DNA from 3 places in the uncultured Planococcus sp. genome. Region 1 is predicted to be linked to each of the others. Evidence: predicted binding sites of a transcription regulator. Region 1 holds the regulator's gene; each other region holds the start of a gene.
The links. The regulator LexA, encoded in region 1, represses DNA repair genes until DNA is damaged. The targets are predictions, from matches to a motif close to CGAACATATGTTCG.
Positions count from the first base shown of each region.

Region 2: the regulator LexA is predicted to act here: its motif matches at 1,102-1,115, upstream of uvrB (excinuclease ABC subunit UvrB).
Region 3: the regulator LexA is predicted to act here: its motif matches at 1,268-1,281, upstream of Q0785_RS12035 (YolD-like family protein).

Region 1 covers NZ_CANMXD010000004.1:311,737-314,012, forward strand. Annotated here, with positions in the region: gene Q0785_RS08160 (recombinase family protein) at 1-43, opposite strand, end outside; gene Q0785_RS08165 (LysM peptidoglycan-binding domain-containing protein) at 40-357, opposite strand; gene lexA (transcriptional repressor LexA) at 523-1,143, shown strand; gene Q0785_RS08175 (class I SAM-dependent methyltransferase) at 1,212-1,946, opposite strand; gene Q0785_RS08180 (hypothetical protein) at 2,044-2,238, opposite strand.
Region 2 covers NZ_CANMXD010000011.1:114,160-116,435, forward strand. Annotated here, with positions in the region: gene uvrB (excinuclease ABC subunit UvrB) at 1-1,031, opposite strand, end outside; gene Q0785_RS15965 (IDEAL domain-containing protein) at 1,299-1,541, opposite strand; gene Q0785_RS15970 (competence protein ComK) at 1,719-2,273, shown strand.
Region 3 covers NZ_CANMXD010000007.1:144,457-146,732, reverse strand. Annotated here, with positions in the region: gene Q0785_RS12045 (S-layer homology domain-containing protein) at 1-946, shown strand, start outside; gene Q0785_RS12040 (DUF3006 domain-containing protein) at 933-1,184, shown strand; gene Q0785_RS12035 (YolD-like family protein) at 1,307-1,669, shown strand.

The DNA.
Region 1 (2,276 bases):
TGGTCGTGCTGACACGGCAATAAATTAATGCGTTTTTCTTCATTCAGCATCACCTGCAAATTTACTGGTCTCATCAGGAGCAAATCTTAAATGATCACTGGGAATCTTGAGTAATTGCCCGGCGATGATTTTAGAAGTTGAAAGGTTATTCTCTTTCATAATCTCTTCTATCCATTCATGATGGGGGGTTGTGCCACTGAACGATTCAGCTAATGTCCAGAGTGTGTCGCCTTCTTCTATTTCAACTTGGCTCATTTGTGCACTGTTTGTATTATGGGACAGGATCGCATAAAAAGTAAACACCATAATTAAAGCAAAAAACAAGATTAAGTAAGAATTTTGTCGGATGATCGTCAAATAAATCGCCTCCTGGGAATGAGTGTTCGGAATGTATGTTCTCATATTAATGCGAACAGGTGTTTTTGTCAAGAATAATATTCGAACCTATGTTTGCATTTCACTGCCCGAGTTGGTATACTATTGGTAGAAATCAAGTAGTATTACTCAAATGAGGTGAAACTGTTGAAAAAAGTATCCAAACGCCAAGAAGACATATTGTCGTTTATAAAAGAAGAAGTCCGCTTAAAAGGCTATCCGCCATCCGTGCGTGAAATCGGGGAGGCAGTCGGTCTGGCATCCAGTTCGACCGTACATGGCCATCTGGCTCGCCTTGAAAGCAAAGGCCTGATCCGTCGCGACCCAACAAAACCCAGAGCAATTGAAGTTATCAGCACTGATGAAGCGCTTATTGATAAAAGTCCTGTATTACATGTACCGTTAATCGGTAAGGTAACTGCCGGTATCCCGATTACGGCAATTGAAAATGTAGAAGAATACTTCCCTCTTCCCCAAAGCTATGGCACAGAAGATGATCACATCTTCATGCTGGAAATCATGGGTGAAAGTATGATTGAAGCCGGAATTTTAAATGGTGATTATGTCATTGTGAAGCAGCAGCAAACTGCTAATAACGGAGATATTGTTGTCGCGATGACTGCAGAAGACGAAGCAACAGTCAAACGTTTCTTCCGCGAAGATAGTTACTTCCGCCTTCAGCCGGAGAATTCATCGATGGATCCAATCATTGTGGATCAAGTTTCGATTCTCGGTAAAGTCGTTGGAGTTTATCGCCAAATCCATTAAACAAAAAACCACCGGGAAAATTCCCCGGTGGTTTTTTGTATTTTTATTATGTAGACTTGACTTCCGATTTACCGTTTCATGCAGCTGAACGCTAAAACTACAGGAATTCTTTTTCTCCTGATGTACTCCTGTTCCTCTTCGAAATATTGAGGTTTCGGCTTCCCTTCCTGCAGACCAGTAACTGTAAATCCTGCTTTTGTCAGTGCCGAGAAATAACTTTCGATGGTTCGATGATGTTTCACCACTATTTTATCGATCCATGGCTCCTGCCGCACCCCTTCATCGAAATATTCATCTACAATCCAACTGCCTCTTTTATCACCGTTTTTTTTGCTTTCAAAAGAAGAAGTCGTCAACGGATGCTGGACACTGAACACAAATCTCCCGTTGTCTTTTAACGACATATGGATGTTTCGGAATACCTGATCCACTTCAGGCAAGTAATGCATCGCTAAACGGGAAGCGATGATATCATATTCACTTTCCGGAAAGTCGAACCCTTCCATCGTGGACTTCGTGATCTGTGCATCTAGCCCTGTTAAATTTACCGATGCCAATCTGCACATTTGTTCCGACCCTTCCACCCCATGATAGTGCAGAGCTCCAGACTCCAGCAGCTCTTTTCCGAACAAGGCATCTCCGCACCCCAGATCCAATACCCGCTTATTCTGAAATACTCCCAGCAGTTCATAGATGACCGGCTTTTCAATGCTGTTGTTAGGACTTTCAAGCCGATTTCTTCTTTGCAGGAAACTTTCTAAAAAATCCTTTTCTTCGTATGCACTGGAACCTTCGTATTTCATCGTATCCCTCCATAATTCGATTTACAGTTACTTTTCAGCTCAAAAAAAGATGCTGCATAAGCAGCACCTACCGCGCGGCTTATAGAAAAGAAATCTTCTACAATTCGCTGACTTTTATATATTTAACCAAATTGATGGTGATGCGATAAATATTACCCGTTTCCGGATCGGAAATTTCATAAGTACCATTGGAAGGGATTTTGCTTAATGCCGACTCTTTATCTACTGCCTGGACGTTATGAATAAATGTATTTCCCTCATCAAAATTAAATTCTACTTGAAACGACTTCATAGCAATGGCCTCCTTCTATCTATTTACTTTGTCTTCGT
Region 2 (2,276 bases), on a different contig from region 1:
AATGTCACATGGCTCTCATCTACGACCAACAGAAAGTCCTCCGGGAAATAATCGATCAATGTATAGGGTTGGGCACCCGCCGGACGAAGCGTCAAATGGCGGGAATAGTTTTCGATGCCGGAGCAGAAGCCCATTTCCCGCATCATCTCCAGATCATAACGCGTGCGCTGTTCGAGGCGCTGCGCTTCCAGCAATTTGTCTTCCGCACGCATTTCCTTCAGGCGCGCTTCCAATTCTTCTTCGATATTGGCAATCGCTTTGATCATTTTGTCTTCGCGTGTAACGAAGTGGGATGCCGGGAAGATGGCAACATGTTCGCGTTCACCGATGATTTCACCAGTCAAGGCATCCACTTCACGGATACGGTCGATTTCATCGCCGAAAAATTCGACGCGCAAGCATCTTTCATCGCGTGATGCCGGGAAAATTTCAACCACATCTCCGCGAACCCGGAACGTACCGCGAATAAAATTGATGTCGTTGCGCTCATATTGAACATCCACTAACTTTCTCAACAGCTGATTGCGCTCAATCTCCATTCCTTTGCGAAGGGAAACGACCAGTTCACGGTATTCCTTCGGAGAACCGAGTCCGTAGATGCAGGAAACGGATGCAATGACGATGACATCGTCCCGCTCAAACAAAGAACTCGTAGCGGAGTGCCGCAGCTTATCGATTTCATCATTGATGCTGGCATCTTTTTCGATAAAGGTATCCGATTGGGGCACATAGGCTTCCGGTTGATAATAATCGTAATAACTGACAAAATACTCAACTGCGTTATCAGGAAAGAACTCCTTGAATTCGCTGTAGAGCTGGCCTGCCAGTGTTTTATTGTGGGCCATGACGAGTGTCGGCTTTTTCACTTGTTGGATGACATTCGACATCGTGTAGGTTTTACCTGTACCTGTAGCTCCCAGCAATGTCTGGCAGCGCTTGCCGTTGATGATGCCCTGCGTCAGTTCGGCAATAGCTTGAGGCTGATCGCCGGCCGGTTCATAAGGTGCTTGAAGATTAAATTCCTGTTTCATGTTAAGACGCCCTTCCGTTATTTCATTACTTCTACTTTACCATATGCCCTAAAAAACCACTAACAAAAAGCGAACGTATGTTTTTTATAGGAAGATAAATAAAAAATACGCACTACAGAAGGTTTACGTGGAACGGAAAATTACAGTAGAAAACAAGAAGAACCTGAATCTGATCCAAAAAATTTTCCATTATCGCTGGCAGACAAAAAAAAAGGAGAGTCAGATTAAATCCGACTCCCCTTTCACCGGCTATTTCAAGACAGCCATTTATTCAGTTTCTTCGTGCTTTAAAGTTTGTAGTTGGGCAGCATATATGGTGAATGCTTTTTGGTCATGATTATCCAGGGCTTCGTCGATAAGGGTCATAAGCTGTGCTTCCTGCTGAGAACGGTGTACATGCTTTAAGAACAGATCTAGATAAATATCGTTCAGCAGTTTTTCCGCTTCCGTGATTTTTTTTGTTTGAGCCATAGCTTTCATGAAATCAGCATAAGAATAATAGTTTTCCATTCTTCCTCACCCCGAATGCTTTTCATTAGTATACATTAGCGGTGTAGAATAAATCAAGATTTATTTGAAAATTCCGATGAAATAGAAAAAATTTTATTTTCAATCTAATGAGCATTGCGAAATTTCCATTTTTTATTATAATAAGGTATGTAAAGTAAATTAAGGGGGTTATTTATCATGAGCAAAAAGAATCATAGACCATTCTCGTATACCATCTGTGCAAATACGTATGCTCTTTTACCCTACACGGATGGCCACCGCACATGGATGCGAGTGATTGAAGACCGCAGCGAGATTGTGGTTGAAGAAGCGGTTTATAAAACGGTGACCACTTCCTGCCGTTTCTATCGCGCTTCACTTGAAAGTGCTACACTCTATGCCCAAAAAGCAGTCGGCGTAAAACATAAGCCCCCTATTATTATCGGCGAGTATTACGGCAACCCACTGATTTTCTTCCCGACCCACTCTCCAAAGAACAAGGAATGTGTCTGGTTCAATTATGACGCCGTCGACCTGATCGAAAGTGACAGCAGCGGCAAAGGCAGTATCATTTATCTGAGCAACAGCGAAACGGTTTATTTGGATGTGTCGCCCATCGCCTTGCGTAACCAACACTCTTTTGCCGGTTCACTCCGCCGCTATTTCAAGAAGGCGCAGCGTGTCCACAATCATCCAATGGCCTATGTAACGAAACGGACCTTTCCGCCGCGGAAACAGCAGCCACGTGATTAAGTG
Region 3 (2,276 bases), on a different contig from region 1:
CGTCGCGACGCATCCGGATGCGGATCACATCGGTGGATTGATCTCTGTCTTGAACAGCTTCCCTGTAACCAAGTTCTACGACTCAGGGAAAGTGCATACGACCGATACGTATTATGAGTTGCTTCAGTTAATTGATGCCAAGAACATTGCGTTTGAAGTGCCGAAAGTTGGCCAGAAACTGCCATTCGACAGTGTCTTAGGTGTACAAGTGCTGAATGTGGACTCACAAGCAAGTGACAACAACGATGCATCGATTGTCTTGAAAGCCAAATACGGCAAAGTGAGCTTCTTATTGACAGGCGATGCAGATGTTGCCATCGAAAATACGATGTTGCCAAAATATGATTTGAAGAGCACGTATTTGAAAGCGGGACATCATGGATCCAACACCAGTTCATCGGCCAACTTCATCAATGAAGTTTACCCGGTGGGGACCGTTCTTTCTTATGGAAAGGACAATTCTTACGGTCACCCGCATAAAGAAGTTGTTTCTCGTCTAACAAATGTAAAGTCGAAAATCTATTCCACAGCTGTTTCCGGTGATGTGACCGTGACAACCAATGGCCAGGCTCACAGTGTAAGTGCCAAGGCTTGGACACCTCCGGTCACAAAACCACCGGTAACGACTCCGCCACCAGCCGGCACCACAGGCAAGCTACAGATCGTGAAGAAAGACCTGTCAACTGAAATCGTCTCGATTCAAAACGTTGGAACGACCGATGTGGCAATGGCTGGCTGGAAACTTGTTTCCGTGCAAGGAAACCAGTCCTTCACGTTCCCGACCTACACGCTAAAAGCAGGAGCGAATGTCCATGTCACCAGTGGACCGAATGCGAAATCAGGGGGCAACTACTTGAAGTGGACCACGGCCAACATGTGGTTGAACAGTGGGGATCCGGCGAAACTCTATGATTCCAAAGGAGTGCTGATCCATGAAGTCAACTAAGTACACATTAGATCGATACGACGAGGAGTTTGCCGTTCTGGTGGAAAAGGGAAATGAATCCCACCAGGAGCTGATCGAACGTTCCAAGCTGGAAAGCTATGCCAAAGAAGGCGACATTCTCGACGTGGAATGGAATCCGGATGGCTCCTTTAAAGAAGCGTCTGTGTTGCAAGAAGAAACGGATACGCGCAAAAAAGACGTTTCAGATCTCATTGAGAAGTTAAAGAATAAACAGTAGTGAGAAGCCCTCCACCTTAAGCGGTAGAGGGCTTTTTTTATTTTCCCAAAAAGGATTGCCTACCGTATTTAAGTGTTATTATAAGAACGTATGTTCTTATAATAATGAGGAGGTGGTCAAAAATGAAGAAGAATAAATACCTGAAACAGGTAGGGGACATTAAGGACCGCGGGATTATCAAGTGGCAGGGAATGATGTTGACCGAGCATGTGGAAATGATACGAGCCTGGTACGAAGAGGATAAGCACGATGCGAAGCCGGACTTGGATGAAACTGACCTGCAGTTGTTGCAGGAAGAACTGGTATTGGCCGCACAACGCAAGTGCCAGGTAAAGATGAAGTCGTGGAAGGAGAAGAAGTTTCATTATCACATTGGAACTATTCGGGAATTAAACGCAAAGAACCGATTAATTGTTTATGAAGATCCTGAAGGATTGCACCGGCTGCCGATAAACGAGCTGATCGGTATCTGGTTAATTGATTGAAGATATTTAGAGTCAGTTATCTTCGAGTAAAACCAAGAGAACAATGGTTATCTTGTCATTAGTGAGCAATTAATCAATTTTTAGAGTGAAGAAAAAACAGCCAGTTCTAAATTTTTCTAATGAATATTATGTTTGTTTCCCAAGTCATCAGGGTTAAGTAAAAGACTCGATTCACCGTATTTTTCAAACCAATTCCCTGCACATGAAGAAGCGCATTGGGGAAAGGTCCTTAGAAAGAAATTAATCTAGTTAGTCATAGTTACGTATTAAGCGACCTGTCGGTCGCTTTTTTCATCCTCCACTCTAAAGATTCACGTTGTCTCTATATCGGCATTAGAAAATTTCTTACCCGAAAACTTCCTATCGTTCTCTTGAATTTTTTTAAAACGACAGGGTGTCTTTCAAATGTTACGTCTTCCATAACTACTTGGCACTTCCTAATCAGGAAAGAACTTAAAAGGCTTTAAAAAACAGAGAAGATTGAATAAAATAAACTAAAATTTCTGATTATTTAAAATAAATATATATGAATTATCAAAAATATGATATTATGTAGGTGAAAAATCATAATAATATCTTTTTCGTCAGAGTTGAAACCCATATAGTG